DNA from 2 places in the Ornithinibacillus jepli genome. Region 1 is predicted to be linked to the other one. Evidence: a T-box and tRNA genes for the amino acid it is inferred to sense, from the RefSeq annotation. Region 1 holds a T-box; the other holds one or more tRNA genes.
What was found. A T-box is a leader RNA that pairs with one kind of tRNA and senses whether it is charged. The one in region 1 lies ahead of tyrS (tyrosine--tRNA ligase), so its partner is inferred to be a tRNA-Tyr.

Region 1 (7,548 bases):
ATTACATCTTGCTTCTCATTTACGTTCATCATTTCCCTATAAACGCTCTCTGTATCATGGCAAAGAATATTTGCAGATTCTTTCACTTCTTTTAAATCAGGGCATTCAAAGTTAGGCATTAAAAGTACCGTTATACAATCTTTTGCTTGTAACCTGTAAAATATTTCAGCCAATAGTACCAACTGCCCCATTCCTGGACGTGCCACAAATCCGTTAATTCCACCTTTAGTAATCGGAGCTAAAAAATCCAGTACTTTAATACCCGTTTCAATCATTTGCACATCATTTCCACGAATAATTAAATCATCGAGCTTACAATCCGCGAGTTCTGCTAAAGCAACTAATGTTCTCACTTCTGCACGTCCAACTGGTGTCTTTCCTGTACATAAATTCGAAACCGTAGCAGGGCGTAATCCCTTCTCTTTAGCTGCAATTGTTAAATTAGGAACTCGTTTTCGCAAATAGGAAACATTAAGTTTTAATTCGTCCATTCCCACATGCTCCTTCCTCAAGTATATATGTAAATTACTGGTCAAATAGAAAAGTATATCAGTTACAGCATAGAAATAATATGTTCATTTCATCATACACTATCTAGCTTACAAGAAAATCATAAAAAATCAAAACGTTCCTTGCTAATCCCCTCAATCTTCTACACTATATTTCAAACTTAATCGATGACTAAGTCTAAAAATTACAAAAACTAGTAAAATAGGCTTATTTTCATTTATTTCCACATATATTACTCTATATTAGGGGGTATTGGTTAATGAAGACAGTTATCATTTCTTTGTCCTTTGTAGCGGTACTTATCGTAGGCTTTTTCGGATATTTAATTGTCTCCGATTTGATGGAAAGCGAAAAAGACGTAACTACTAACACAAATAGCATAGATGAAATAAGAGAATCTACAGGTGGATCCGTGACAGATGAACAATTGGAATCATATAAAGATAAAGGATTAAATCCATTTGGGCAAATAAAGACTATCGATGAATTAACAGATGCCGATTATCAAGAATATATCCATGGAATGAGCCATCAAAAAGTAAAAGCAGATGAAAAATGGGGTTTCTATCAAATTAATCCTGAAAGAATTAACTGGCTTTTAGAAGGTTTGAATATTCTTGAGCTCCATCATAAAGATGTATATAGTTTCATTTTAGAAAAATGGGCAAAAGGTGATTTTTCAAGCGTTGATGATGACCATAATACCATTTGGGAACTTCAAGGTGGCACTATAGGAAAAGCTACTGGTGTACTTACAGTTGAAGAAGAAGAGGCTTATATTAAAACTCAACAATAATTTTAACAAAAGCTGCTTAAGGAAATCATCCTTAGCAGCTTTCATTTTAATTGTATCTAATTAAGAAATATTTCTTCTTCCCTCTTCTAACAATAGTAAACTTATCGTCAATTCGGTCGGCTTCTGTTATAACATAATTTAAGTCTTGTTGTCTTTCACCATTAATGTAAATCGCACCATTTGTAACATCTTCTCTTGCTTGACGTTTTGAAGGTGAAATTTTTGCATTAACTAATAGATCTACTATTCCAATTGCTTCCTTACCTACTTGGAATGAAGGCACATCTTTGAAGCCTTGCTCGATTTCACTAGCAGAAAGTGATTTTAAATCTCCGCTAAATAACGATGCAGTAATTTTTTGTGCTTGTTCTACCGCTTCCTGACTATGAACCATTCTTGTCATTTCTTCCGCTAATCGTCTTTGTGCTACACGATTTTCCGGATGATTTTCTACTTCTTTTTCTAACTCGTTTAGTTCATCTTCGTTTAGGAAAGTAAAGTAACGTAAAAACTTCATTACGTCACGGTCATCGGAATTAATCCAGAATTGGTAAAACTCATATGGGCTAGTTTTTTCTGGGTCTAACCAAATAGAACCGCCTGCAGTTTTCCCAAACTTAGTACCATCTGCTTTTGTAATTAATGGTACAGTAAGTCCGAATACTTTTATTTCTTCCTCTTCATTTTCTCTAGCCCGACGAATCAACTCCATACCTGCAGTAATATTTCCCCATTGGTCACTACCGCCGATTTGTAGAGTACAATTTTCTTGCGTATATAATTGCTGAAAATCTAATGATTGTAAGATCATATAACTAAACTCTGTAAAAGAAATACCTTGTTCGATACGCGCAGATACTGATTCTTTAGCAAGCATGTAATTTACACCAAAATGCTTACCTGCATCACGTAAAAAATCAATAACAGTCATACTTCCAAGCCATTCATAATTATTTCTTACAACAACTTCATTCTCGTTCTTATCTACTTCAAGAATTTTAGAAATTTGTTGTTTTAAGCTTTCACTATAGCCTTGTACCACTTCCTCTGTGTTCAACGAACGCTCAGTGGAACGTCCACTAGGGTCACCAATCATCCCAGTTCCACCACCAACTAAGGCAATTGGCTTGTGCCCGGCTTTTTGGAATCGTTTTAACATCACTAGTGGTACAAGATGTCCAATGTGTAAACTATCTGCTGTTGGGTCAAAACCGCAGTATAGTGTCACTTCATTTTCTGTTAAGTGCTTTTCTAACCCTTCTCTATCTGTAACCTGATTAATTAACCCTCTTTTTTCTAAATCCTCTAAAATATGCATTCCATTCACACTCCAACTACTATATTTTCTTATAAAAATAAAAAAACCCATTCCTTATGTATATAAGGGACGAGTTTAAACACGCGGTACCACCCTTGTTGCAGATTGCTGCCACTTTGGGGTTGTTAACGATGACTTCACCGTCTTAATTTTACCTAATAGGCTTATTAAGAATGCTCCAGAATTGTAATTCGCATGCAAATTTATACTGGTTCCCACCAACCACCAGCTCTCTTGGATAGGGATTTGCCATACTACTATTTCTTTCATTGCTTTAATATATAGTATTACACATATCATATTAAATAAAATTAAAAAATGCAATGATTTTTTCTAAATTACTATACCTCCTTCACAGACTACTATGCTATAATTATGCTTGGAATAATAGGAGGTTTTATCGTGGATTTTAAACAATTTATCCAAGAATTTGGAACCAAGGTAAAAACAGTCTGGAGCACTGGAAAGATTCAACGTGTATCCCGAATTACATATGATGTTATCTGGAATGTTATATTATTTTTTATTGTGATAGGGATCATCGGGATGTTCTTCGGTGCAGGTATTGGGTTTGGTTACTTTGCATCTCTTGTTAAAGACGAGCCAATCCTTACATACGAAACGATGGAAAAAGATATTTATAACTATGAAGAAACATCTAAGCTCTATTTTGCTGGTGATGTTTACATAGGGGATATTCAAGCAGATCTTCATCGTGAAGAAACAAAGTTAGAGGGTATTTCACCTACATTAAGAAATGCTGTTATTGCTACAGAAGATGAATTCTTCTATGAACATAATGGTGTTGTACCAAAAGCGATTATTCGTGCCTTAGTGCAAGAATTTACTAATTCTGAGATTAAATCTGGAGGTAGTACATTAACACAGCAGCTCATTAAAAACCAGATTTTAACCAATGAAGTTTCCTTTGAACGAAAAGCGAAAGAAATCTTATTAGCAATGCGTTTAGAGCAGTTCTTTAAAAAAGATCAAATATTGGAAGCATATTTGAATATTATCCCTTATGGACGTGGAGCTAATGGTAGAAATATTGCTGGTGTTCAAACTGCAGCTAGAGAAATATTTGGGGTAAACGCTGACGAGGTAAATCTGCCACAAGCTGCATTTTTAGCGGGATTACCACAAAGTCCTTCCTACTACACACCATATCAAAGTGGTGGCGGCTTAAAAGATCCAGAAGGTTTAGAGCCTGGTATTAATCGGATGAAAGTAGTTCTAAGCCGGATGTATGAATTAGGAAAAATTAATGAAAAAGACTATCAAGCTGCTCTCGAGTATGATATTGTCTCAGATTTTGTAACAGAATCAGAGACACCGATTGATAAATATCCATATTTGACATTTGAATTGGAAAAAAGAGCTAAAGAAATATTAATGTATATTCTTGCAGAAGAAGATGGTTATTCAAAAGAAGACTTAGCTGCTGATGAGGAACTATATGAACAATATCAAATCCTAGCAAATCGGGATTTACGTAGAAATGGATATAATATACATTCTACAATTGATAAAGAAATATATGATGCGTTCCAAGAAGTAGCTAAAAACTTCCAACATTATGGACCTGATTCGACTAGACAGGTAACTGACCCTAGTACTGGGGAAATAATTACTAGTCAACGAGTAGAGGCTGGTGCAATATTAATTGAAAATTCAACAGGTAGAATTATTAGTTTCCTTGGAGGTCGTGACTTCAGCTTTGACAACCAATTAAATTATGCTACAGAGGCTAAACGTTCAAACGGTAGTACGATGAAACCTATATTGGTTTATGCACCTGCTATGGAAAAAGGTATTGTACAACCTGGGACACCGATTGCAGATATAGAAACAACGTGGCAGACACCTGGTGGTCCTTATACACCACAGAACTTCGATGAAAGATATCATGGTATATTGCCTGTTCGAACTCATTTAGCCAATTCTTACAATATGCCAGCTGTAAAAGTATATCGAGAAATCATGAATGACAACCCAGTTGAACAATACTTACGAAAAATGGGAATTACTTCCATCGGTGATCATGAATATGCAAACCCTTCTCTTGCTATTGGAGGTACATCTACTGGTATCACAATAGAAGAAAATACAAATGCTTATGTAACATTCGCTAATGGTGGTAATTTTGTTGATGCTTTCATGATTGATAAAATCACCAATCAAGATGGAGAAGTTATTTATGAACATAAAAGTGAACAAGTAGAGGTATTTACTGCACAGACGAGTTATTTAACTCTTGATATGATGAGAGATGTTGTTACTCAAGGTTCAGCAGCATATCTTCCAAGTCAGTTGAAATATAAAAATGTAGATTGGGCTGGGAAAACTGGTACATCACAATTTACCCATGATGTGCATTTCGTTGGTACTAACCCTAATGTTACTATGGGGGCTTGGCTAGGATATAGAATTGGCCAATCACTAGTATGTTCTAGTTGTGAGCTTCACCATACGAATCGAAATATAAAATTGTGGGCAGAACTAATGAATGCTGCTTCAGACATTCGCCCTGAATTAGTCGCACCAACGGAAAGATTCCAAAGACCTGACGGCATTGTATCACGTAACATTTGTGCTACATCTGGAATGATTCCTTCTGACCTATGTACTGAAGCCGGATTAGTCTCCAGTGATATTTATAATATCAACTTTGTACCGAGACAAGTGGACGATAGTATAATCCGAGGATCATATGTACTTGTGGATGGTAAAGCAGTACTTGCAGGACCAAATACTCCACAAGAATTTGTCCAGGATGATGGCTTATCCTTTAGTACAGATTGGTTAATTCGAAATCAATATGACAAACTGAAAGATTTAACCCAACTCTTCCCGTCCATCAGACGAGAAGCATGGGAAAAAATTAGCCTTCCTAATATAGAAGGAATTGAAACCTTAGTTAAAGACGATGGAGCTCAACCTACTGCCCCTACAACATTAGTGAATAATGGTAATCGATTATCATGGAAAGCTTCAAACAGTAAAGATGTTATTGGATATCGAATTTACAGAGCAAGTGCTCCAGGTGAAAGATTTGAGTTAATAGGAAATTCCATTGAAACTCAATATTCAATACCAAGTAATAAAGGAGTATACCATGTAAGAGCTGTTGATTACTTTGGTTTAGAATCATCACCTTCAAAAGAAATCGTAATCGGTGATTTCTCAGAACCGGATGAACCGGATAAAGATAAACCGAAAGAACCACAAGAGCCAGAGGAATCAGTTGATCCTGTCGCACCTGGAAATCCTGGTGATGAACCGGAAGAAGAGGAAGAAGAGGAAGAACCCACACCTGGGGATAATGATAATAATAACAGCGAAGAAAATGGCAATGATGCTGGATAAGAAGAGGGATAAACCCCCTCTTCTTTTTTTATTCTAGAAAAGACTAAAAATTACAACGATAATCTTGTATAATAAAGATTAACATGATAATTCGGTGGTGAAAAAATGGAACATATCAAAACATATAACTGTATAGAACATCAAGTAAATGATAAGACGATTATTATCGAAGGACCAATCCCAGCTGAGAAGTTACATCAGTATGAGTTTCATCATGAATTAACTTCTTTTCGCCCGGCTTCAAAACAATTTCAAGCATTAATCGGTATAGCAGATTTGCCTGAAGGCCGAATTATCATTGCCAGAGAAGAAGAGACAATAGTAGGTTATGTTACCTACCTTCATCCTGACCCTCTAGAAAGGTGGTCAACCTTTCAAATGAAAAATCTAGTAGAATTGGGAGCTATTGAAGTAATTCCAGATTATCGTGGGGCTAAAGTGGCGTCTAATCTACTAAGAGTTTCCATAATGGATCCTTTTATGGAAAATTATATTATTATTTCTACTGAATACTATTGGCACTGGGACTTAAAAGGAACCAATTTAAGTGTTTGGGAATATCGAAAAGTTATGGAGAAAATGATGGCTACTGGGGGGTTACTTCCCGCTCCTACAGATGATCCGGAGATCATTTCACACCCTGCAAATTGTCTTATGGTTCGAATAGGTTCCAATGTTGATGAGGATTCTATACAGCAATTTGAAAAGTTAAGATTTCTAAAACGTTACCAATTACGAAGTCTTAGGGAGGGATTGTAATGCATGTTGAAGAAATAATGAATCGTAATGTTCTTACATTACGTCCAACAGATTCTATCGAGAAAGCACATCAATTATTAATAGACCATAAAATTAGACACATTCCAATTGTAAATGAAGATAAGTTTGTAGTTGGTATAGTTTCTGATCGTGATGTAAGAGATGCACGCCCATCTATCTTATCATCAAATCCAGACGAACATGTCCTAAAAAGAGAAATTTCTTCAATTATGACTAGTCCTGTAATTACTGCACATCCGTTAGATTTTGTCGAAGAAGTTGCCAGAATATTTTATGATCGAGAAATTGCTTGTCTACCAGTGATAAGTAACGACAAATTAGTCGGTGTTATTACAGAGAAGGATTTGCTTTATACGTTAATCCAGCTTACAGGAACCCATGTTCAAGGTTCGCATATTGAGATAAAGGTGCCTCATAGGCCTGGTATCTTACCTGAAGTTGCATCTGTTTTTGGAAAAAGGGATGTAAACATATCATCTGTTTTAGTTTATCCTTTTAAAGATGAACCGGATTATAAAATTTTAGTATTTCGGGTACAAACGATGAATCCACTCCCAATTATTCGTGATTTAAGAGATGCTGGGTATGAACTCATGTGGCCAAATAATATACCGGAGCCAAGACTATGAATCAAAAGATAAAATATGTGTTTGATCATTCTCTATTGAACTATCACTTCCATGACGATCACCCGTTTAATCAGAAACGAGTATTGCTCACAAAAGACTTATTAGAGGAAGCTGGTCAACTATCAGACGAGCAGATAATAGAACCC
Region 2 (7,548 bases), on a different contig from region 1:
GGTTACGGTAAGGAAGCTGTAAAAGCAGCAATAATTCTTGCTTTTAAAAAGCTAAACTTTCACCGTATAGAAGCACACATTAATCTCGATAATACTCCTTCGATAAAATTAGCAGAAAGTGTTGGAATGCAATTTGAATGTATAAGAAAAGGTTTTATCTATGAATTTGATGAATGGACTGATAACCTAATTTACCATATTATTTCAAAATAAATTTTATTGAACAATCCAGCTAATAGAAGTTTGTCCCTTATTGCGCTAATGGGTAGCTTTAGTGAAAGAAGAGAATATTATTATCCAAAGGGGCTTGATTTAAATAAGCTCCTTTTCTAGTAAATTATAATGTGATTTTATGTGTTTTTGGTTGAAATCTGTTTTTCGAATTACTATGAGAATTAGCTAGAGACACCTCTTAATGGAACCTGTTAGAATTATTTCCTTCCCTTTTTAACTTGAAAAGTAAGCATGTAAACACCATATATAGCAATGAATACAAGTAATCCAACCAGACAAAGATTAAAATAATACCAGAACCCATTTCCAAGTAAATTTAATGGAGTGTTAGCTGAAGGTGTTCTGGCAAGGAAAAGGAAGTTAGCGTTAAGTAAAGGATTTATGATGAATCCTGTGATCCCTGCATATATAAGAAGATAGATATAAGACTCTATCGTTTTCATAAAGGTGATTTTTAACTTAGAAGTAATGACTAAAAGTAAACAAGCCCAGGATAAGACCAGATGATGTATAAAGAACTGCCAAAATCGAAATTGAGGATAACCATGGTGTAATTCTGGTGTTACTACTGCTAGAAACGATGGGACAATACCAATGAACAAGATAATTTGGCTCAGCTTCTCGTTTTTTGTTAGCAGTGCAAGCATTGTAAGAATGCCGGCTAAACTACAAAGCTGAAATGGAAGGAACTCACGCGGGTTCCATGCACCGTTTACTATTCCCCAGGTTTGATAACTAATTTCTGATGAAACTAGGATTGTAAATAAGGTCCATCTTAATATAGAGACAATTCTATGATGAGTACGAAGTTTATTGGAGTAGATTAATAGTAAAGCCATACCTAATATGAATAGAAAAATCATCAATAAATGGTGGATACCAAAAAACTGAAATGAAGAAAGTACTTTATTGCTGAACCATTCTCCCATGTCCAACACCCCTATTTATATAGAAAATAACGCTTACTAAAAATATTTTAGTAAGCGTTTATAGTTTATATATTTATCCGCCAATTATATGGTAACCAGAATCGACATGTAATACTTCTCCGGTAACACCTCTGGATAGATCGCTGATAAAGAATAGTGTAGCATCCCCAACTTGTTCTTGATCTACATTTCGACGTAAAGGAGCTTTTTCTTCTACCATTCCTAGCTTTTCGTTAAAACCAGATACCCCTTTTGCTGCTAGAGTACGAATTGGACCTGCAGACACTGCGTTGACACGAATTCCATATTTACCAACGTCTTCTGCTAAATATCTTACACTAGCCTCTAAAGAAGCTTTAGCGACTCCCATAATATTATAGTTAGGAATTACTTTTTCTGCACCTAAATATGTTTGCGTAACAATACTACCGCCTTCTGTCATTAATTCTTTAGCAGCTTTTGTAACTGCTACTAATGAAAAGGCACTAATATTATGTGCTAGTAAGAAGCCTTCACGTGATGTATTGGAAAATTCCCCTTTTAATTCATCGCGATTTGCAAATGCGACAGCGTGTACAACGCCATGAATAACGCCAACTTTTTCTTTTATTTCATTAAACGCATTTTGAATACTCTCATCATCTGCCACATCGCAGTTAACGATAAGCTTTGCTTCAATATTGTTTTCTTCCAACAATTTAGTAAGCTTTTTATATGATCTCTCTTGTCTGTTTGTGAAAATTAGGTTTGCTCCGGCGTTGTGTAAGGACTTTGTTACACCCCAAGCAATACTTCTTTCATTTGCAACACCCATTACAACAATATTTTTATTTTTTAATAGTTCAGTCATATTGAACCTCCAAAATTGTGATTAACTATTAGTACCTAACTATAATTTATCATTTTTTAATTAAAAAACCAATTTATTTATTAAAAAATAATTATTTCTGTATGGAAATATCCCTGTAGAATAAGGGGTTTGAGGGTTAGTGAAATTTTTTTTAAAAAAATTACGTTTTCCTCTTTACAAAGGTTGAAAATCTGTATATAATAAAATTCGTTGACTGCTAAGACAAGCTAACAACTGATACTGGCCCGTTGGTCAAGCGGTTAAGACACCGCCCTTTCACGGCGGTAACACGGGTTCGAATCCCGTACGGGTCACCATGTGGAGGATTAGCTCAGCTGGGAGAGCACCTGCCTTACAAGCAGGGGGTCACAGGTTCGAGCCCTGTATCCTCCACCACTTAATAAATTTATATGAAATTCACCATGCCGGCCTAGCTCAATTGGTAGAGCAACGAGCAATACTCCTACCGAATTAGCTGCGAGTAACCCCGAAGCATATACTTCCTTGAATATGCTAGAAGATGCAGGGGTCCACATGGTAAAGGTATAAAACTTAATAAGTGAAATTCACCATGCCGGCCTAGCTCAATTGGTAGAGCAACTGACTTGTAATCAGTAGGTTGGGGGTTCAAGTCCTCTGGCCGGCACCATTTTTTTGTATAAAAACAAAAAAATAGCTAAATATATGGAGGGGTAGCGAAGTGGCTAAACGCGGCGGACTGTAAATCCGCTCCTTCGGGTTCGGCAGTTCGAATCTGCCCCCCTCCACCATTTAGATTATTGGGCTATAGCCAAGCGGTAAGGCAACGGGTTTTGGTCCCGTGATTCCCAGGTTCGAATCCTGGTAGCCCAGCTTTTTTTATTTTCTGGGACTTTTATTCTTAAACTATTGGCTAACCGCTGATTTATAAAAACGCTCAGGACTTACTAGCTTAGATCTACTCAATTATATGAGCCATTAGCTCAGTCGGTAGAGCATCTGACTTTTAATCAGAGGGTCGAAGGTTCGAATCCTTCATGGCTCATCATTTAAATAGATAAATAAAAACAAGGTTGCGATTCTTTCGTAACCTTGTTTTTATTTGCATTTTACACTGTTTTTTAACATAATAGATAGAGTAATTCATTATGTAAATTAAAGATATTTATAAGTTTTTGCTAATAAACTGACAATATAAAAGGATGGTTGGTATGAAATCTTCTAGGATTCCTGGTTTTTATAAAAAAACTGTTGAAGAACGAAGAGAGCTTGTAAGGGAGGCACTTGATTTATCAGAAGATGACTTAAGCGTGTTATCATCCCTGGAAGCTTTACCAATCGAGACTGCTGATAAAATGATTGAGAATGTGATTGGAACATTCCCACTTCCATTAGGTTTAGGATTGAATTTCTTAATAAACGGGAAAGATTATATTATACCGATGGTAGTTGAAGAGCCGTCTATAGTAGCTTCGGCTAGCCATATCGCTAAAATTGTAAGGGATGCAGGCGGTTTTAAAACAGAAGCATCAGAACGAATTATGATTGGCCAAATTCAAGTAGTTGGTTGTAAAGATTACGAAGCAGCTAAACATAAATTACTAGAAGTGAAAAACGAATTAATTGAAGCAGCTAATGCTGCATATCCAAGTATTGTAGCAAGAGGTGGGGGAGCTAGGGATTTAGATGTTAGAATCCTTAATGATTCGCCTGGTTCTCAGTATGGAACAATGCTTGTTGTACATTTATATATTGATACATGTGATGCAATGGGAGCAAATATTATTAATACGATGGTTGAATCTTTAGCACCAACTGTGGAAGAGCTAACTGGTGGTAAAGTATACCTACGTATTTTGTCTAACCTTGCTGACCGTTGTATTGCAAAAGCAACATGTGTTATCCCCCCTAAATTATTAGTTACTGGCGAATACTCTGGGGAAGAAGTGCGTGATGGTGTTGTAAGTGCTTTTGAATTTGCTGATTCTGATCCGTACCGGGCAGTAACGCACAACAAAGGAATAATGAATGGAATTGATCCCGTTATTATAGCTACAGGTAATGATTGGAGAGCGGTCGAAGCGGGAGCTCATGCTTATGCTTCGCGCTTTGGAAGTTATCGTTCGATGACAAAATGGTCTGTTGATGAAGAAGGTAACTTAGTTGGGGAATTAGAACTACCGATGTCTATCGGAATAGTAGGTGGAGCAATTCGTGTACACCCGATTTCACAATTAGCGCATAAAATGTTAAATATAGAATCTGCATCTGAGCTTGCTCAAATTATCGTTGCGGTTGGTCTAGCACAAAATCTCGGTGCTTTGAAAGCTCTCGTGACAGACGGTATTCAAAAAGGCCATATGGCATTACATTCTCGTTCTGTCGCAATAGCTGCTGGCGCTACTGGGGAGATGATTGATATTATAGCTGAACAATTAGTAAAGTCGAAAGAAATCCGTGTAGGTAAAGCTAAAGAATTGGTGGAACAATATTCAAAATGAGTACAGAGAAATTAACCATTACAAATAAAATAATTAAAACGGAAAAAAGTGGAACCGGAATTGCCCATAGCAAACTAATTTTAATTGGAGAGCATGCAGTTGTACACGGACAACCTGCAATCGCTATCCCGTTTCCATTAGTTGGTGTGGAGTCGGTTATTGAATATCGTAAAGGTCCGATTAAGTTTGATAGTACGTTTTATAATGGACCGATGGATTCGGCTCCACTTACGTTAGATGGAATTGTAAATAGTATTCAAGAAACATTGAAATACTTAGGTCTTCCTAACAGGGATATGATTATTCGAATTAAATCCTCTATTCCGCCAGGGAAAGGACTAGGTTCAAGTGCATCTGTTGCAATCGCGATTATCCGATCGCTTTTTGCTTATGCAAATGTAAACTATACCGAAAGTGAATTATTACACTTTGCTAATATTGCAGAGAAATTCGCCCATGGTTCTCCAAGTGGAATTGATACGCTTACCATTACCTCTGAGTCGCCGGTGTGGTTTGAGAAAGAAAATCCGGTAAGCTATATAAGCCCGGGTGAGGACTTCCATTTCATTGTGGCAGATTCTGGCCGTATTGGTGATACGAGATCAGCGGTTGAATCAGTAGCACATCTATTAAAGAAAGCTCCGAAAAAGATTCAGTCCAAAATTGAACGAATTGGGGAATTAACCCATCTAGCTAAACACGCATTAGAGAAGGCTGGCAAAAATTTACTAGGTCAAATGTTAAATGAAGCACAGCATGAGTTATCTGCTCTTGGTGTTAGTGATGAAGGATTGGATCGATTAATCAACTTTGCTCGTAAAGAAGGGGCCCTAGGTGCGAAATTAACTGGTGCTGGAAATGGTGGTTGTATTATCGCATTAGCGAAAAATGAGTTCCATTCTAGACAGTTAGCTGAAAAACTAAAAGAGTTTGGAGCACAAGCCGTTTGGCCATTTGTATTAAGAAAACAAGATTAATGAGAAATGGCTTTTATAAAGGGGACCTATCATGAAAGTAACTGCAAAAGCACATACAAACATTGCATTAATAAAATACTGGGGTAAACGTGATGAAGGATTAATTTTACCTACTAATAACAGTTTATCGGTAACATTAGATGGTTTCTTTACAACAACATCTGTTGAGTTCAAGCCTGATTTAACAAAGGATTCATTTCTTTTAAATGACGAAGAAGTAGAAGGCGAACAAAGCATTCGAGTAACGAACTTTTTAAATTTAGTTCGTGAATTGGCTCAAGAAGAGGTTTATGCAGAAGTGAAATCTATTAATGCTGTACCTACTGCTGCGGGATTTGCTTCGTCAGCTTCAGGTTTTGCAGCCCTTGCAGCTGCCTCTAGTAAAGCTATTGGATTAAATTTAACTGATACAGAGTTGTCTCGTCTAACTAGACAGGGATCTGGTTCTGCATGTCGCTCGATTTTCGGTGGCTTTGCGGAATGGCTACAGGGAGTAGAGGCGGATGGTTCTGATTCCTATGCCGTGCCAATTGCTCCAAAAGAGCATTGGGATATTCGTGTTGCAGCGGTCGTTCTTTCTTCTAAAATGAAAAAAGTATCTAGTAGATCAGGGATGAAGCGAACGGTGGAAACTTCTCCCTTTTTTAAAGGCTGGGTAGAGAGTATTCCGGCTGATTTAGAAGGTATTAAACAAGGCATTCTGGATAAAGATTTTGAAAAAGTAGGAGAGATTGCGGAGGCTAACTGCTTGAAAATGCATGCCACGACTTTAGGAGCGAATCCACCTTTTACCTATTGGTTGGATACGACGATGGCAGTAATGCAAACTGTGCAACAATTACGTAGCGCTGGAATTCCAGCATATTTCACAATCGATGCCGGGCCAAATGTGAAAGTGTTGTATCTTCCGGAACATGAGGCAAAAATACAAGAAACATTGCAGCATATTCCAGGTGTTACCGAGGTGAAATTAAGTCGTGTCGGTCAAGGAATAACCTATTTAGAGGATGAGGAACTTGTCTAATTCATCTATCACAATCCAAGTGCCTGGGAAACTAATGATTGCTGGAGAATTTGCCGTATTAGAGCCGTATCATAAATTAATTGCAATGGCAGTAAACCGTTTTGTTTATGTAGATATACATGCTAATAAAACGAATCAATTAACATTAGAAAAGTTTAACCTGCGTAACTTGAACTGGAACTTTGTTGATAAGCAAGTAATAATTGACTCTACCGATACACGTGTGAACTTTGTACAGGAAGCGATGACAATTGCTTTCGGGTATTTGAGTGAAAAAAATATTTCAATTGATAATTTTTCACTTCAAGTGAAAAGTGAACTCGATGATAAAGTGTCAGGGAAGAAGTTTGGTCTTGGTTCAAGTGCTGCTGTAGCTGTTGGTGTTATAACGGCTATTTTACAATATCATTTGCCTAAAGCTCCATCCCCTTTACTTGTTTTTAAGCTTGCCGCTATATCCCATGTGGCAGCGCAAGGTAATGGTTCTGGTGCGGACGTCGCGGCTTCTGCATTTGGTGGTATTATTCAGTATTCATCTTTTCAAGCAAATTGGTTACGAAATAGATATAATGAATCTAATACATTATTAGAAGTAATAGAAATGGATTGGCCGTATTTATCAATTGAACCGGTAGCGTTGCCAGCTGACATCCATTTGCGTGTTGGTTGGACAGGGAGTCCAGCGTCAACAGGAAATTTAGTAAATCAAATACTACAGTTAAAAAATACGAAACGTGACAAGTATGAGGAGTTTTTACATAACAGTGAGGAAGCGGTTAAAAACATTCTCCGTGGAATGCTAGATAACGATCTTCCTCTATTATTGAGTGGTGTAAAACAAAACAGAACGGCATTAGTAGCAGTTGGAAAAGAGGCAGAGACAGACCTAGAGACAACGAAGATAGCTAAACTATGTGATTTAGCAGAAGAACTGGGAGGGGCTGCTAAGCAATCGGGAGCCGGTGGCGGTGACTGTGGTATTGCTATGATGCCATCTATAGAGAGTGCAGAAATGTTAGTCCATACTTGGAAGGATGAAGGAATAACTCCGTTA

Region 2: it encodes a tRNA-Tyr, which carries the amino acid that the T-box ahead of tyrS (tyrosine--tRNA ligase) is inferred to sense. The anticodon was not compared.

Annotation. Positions count from the first base shown of each region.
Region 1 covers NZ_JBFEGG010000001.1:1,497,265-1,504,812, forward strand. The annotation lists gene AB1K81_RS07810 (ATP synthase beta subunit C-terminal domain-containing protein) at 1-491, opposite strand, end outside; gene AB1K81_RS07815 (DUF6241 domain-containing protein) at 770-1,306, shown strand; gene tyrS (tyrosine--tRNA ligase) at 1,353-2,624, opposite strand; T-box leader at 2,687-2,903, opposite strand; gene AB1K81_RS07825 (transglycosylase domain-containing protein) at 3,027-5,993, shown strand; gene AB1K81_RS07830 (GNAT family N-acetyltransferase) at 6,099-6,752, shown strand; gene AB1K81_RS07835 (acetoin utilization AcuB family protein) at 6,752-7,402, shown strand; gene AB1K81_RS07840 (acetoin utilization protein AcuC) at 7,399-7,548, shown strand, end outside.
Region 2 covers NZ_JBFEGG010000006.1:114,046-121,593, reverse strand. The annotation lists gene AB1K81_RS17145 (GNAT family N-acetyltransferase) at 1-213, shown strand, start outside; gene AB1K81_RS17140 (YwaF family protein) at 432-1,163, opposite strand; gene fabI (enoyl-ACP reductase FabI) at 1,237-2,013, opposite strand; tRNA gene AB1K81_RS17130 (tRNA-Glu) at 2,256-2,330, shown strand; tRNA gene AB1K81_RS17125 (tRNA-Val) at 2,334-2,409, shown strand; tRNA gene AB1K81_RS17120 (tRNA-Thr) at 2,587-2,662, shown strand; tRNA gene AB1K81_RS17115 (tRNA-Tyr) at 2,700-2,783, shown strand; tRNA gene AB1K81_RS17110 (tRNA-Gln) at 2,794-2,865, shown strand; tRNA gene AB1K81_RS17105 (tRNA-Lys) at 2,965-3,037, shown strand; gene AB1K81_RS17100 (hydroxymethylglutaryl-CoA reductase, degradative) at 3,204-4,493, shown strand; gene mvk (mevalonate kinase) at 4,490-5,470, shown strand; gene mvaD (diphosphomevalonate decarboxylase) at 5,502-6,494, shown strand; gene AB1K81_RS17085 (phosphomevalonate kinase) at 6,487-7,548, shown strand, end outside.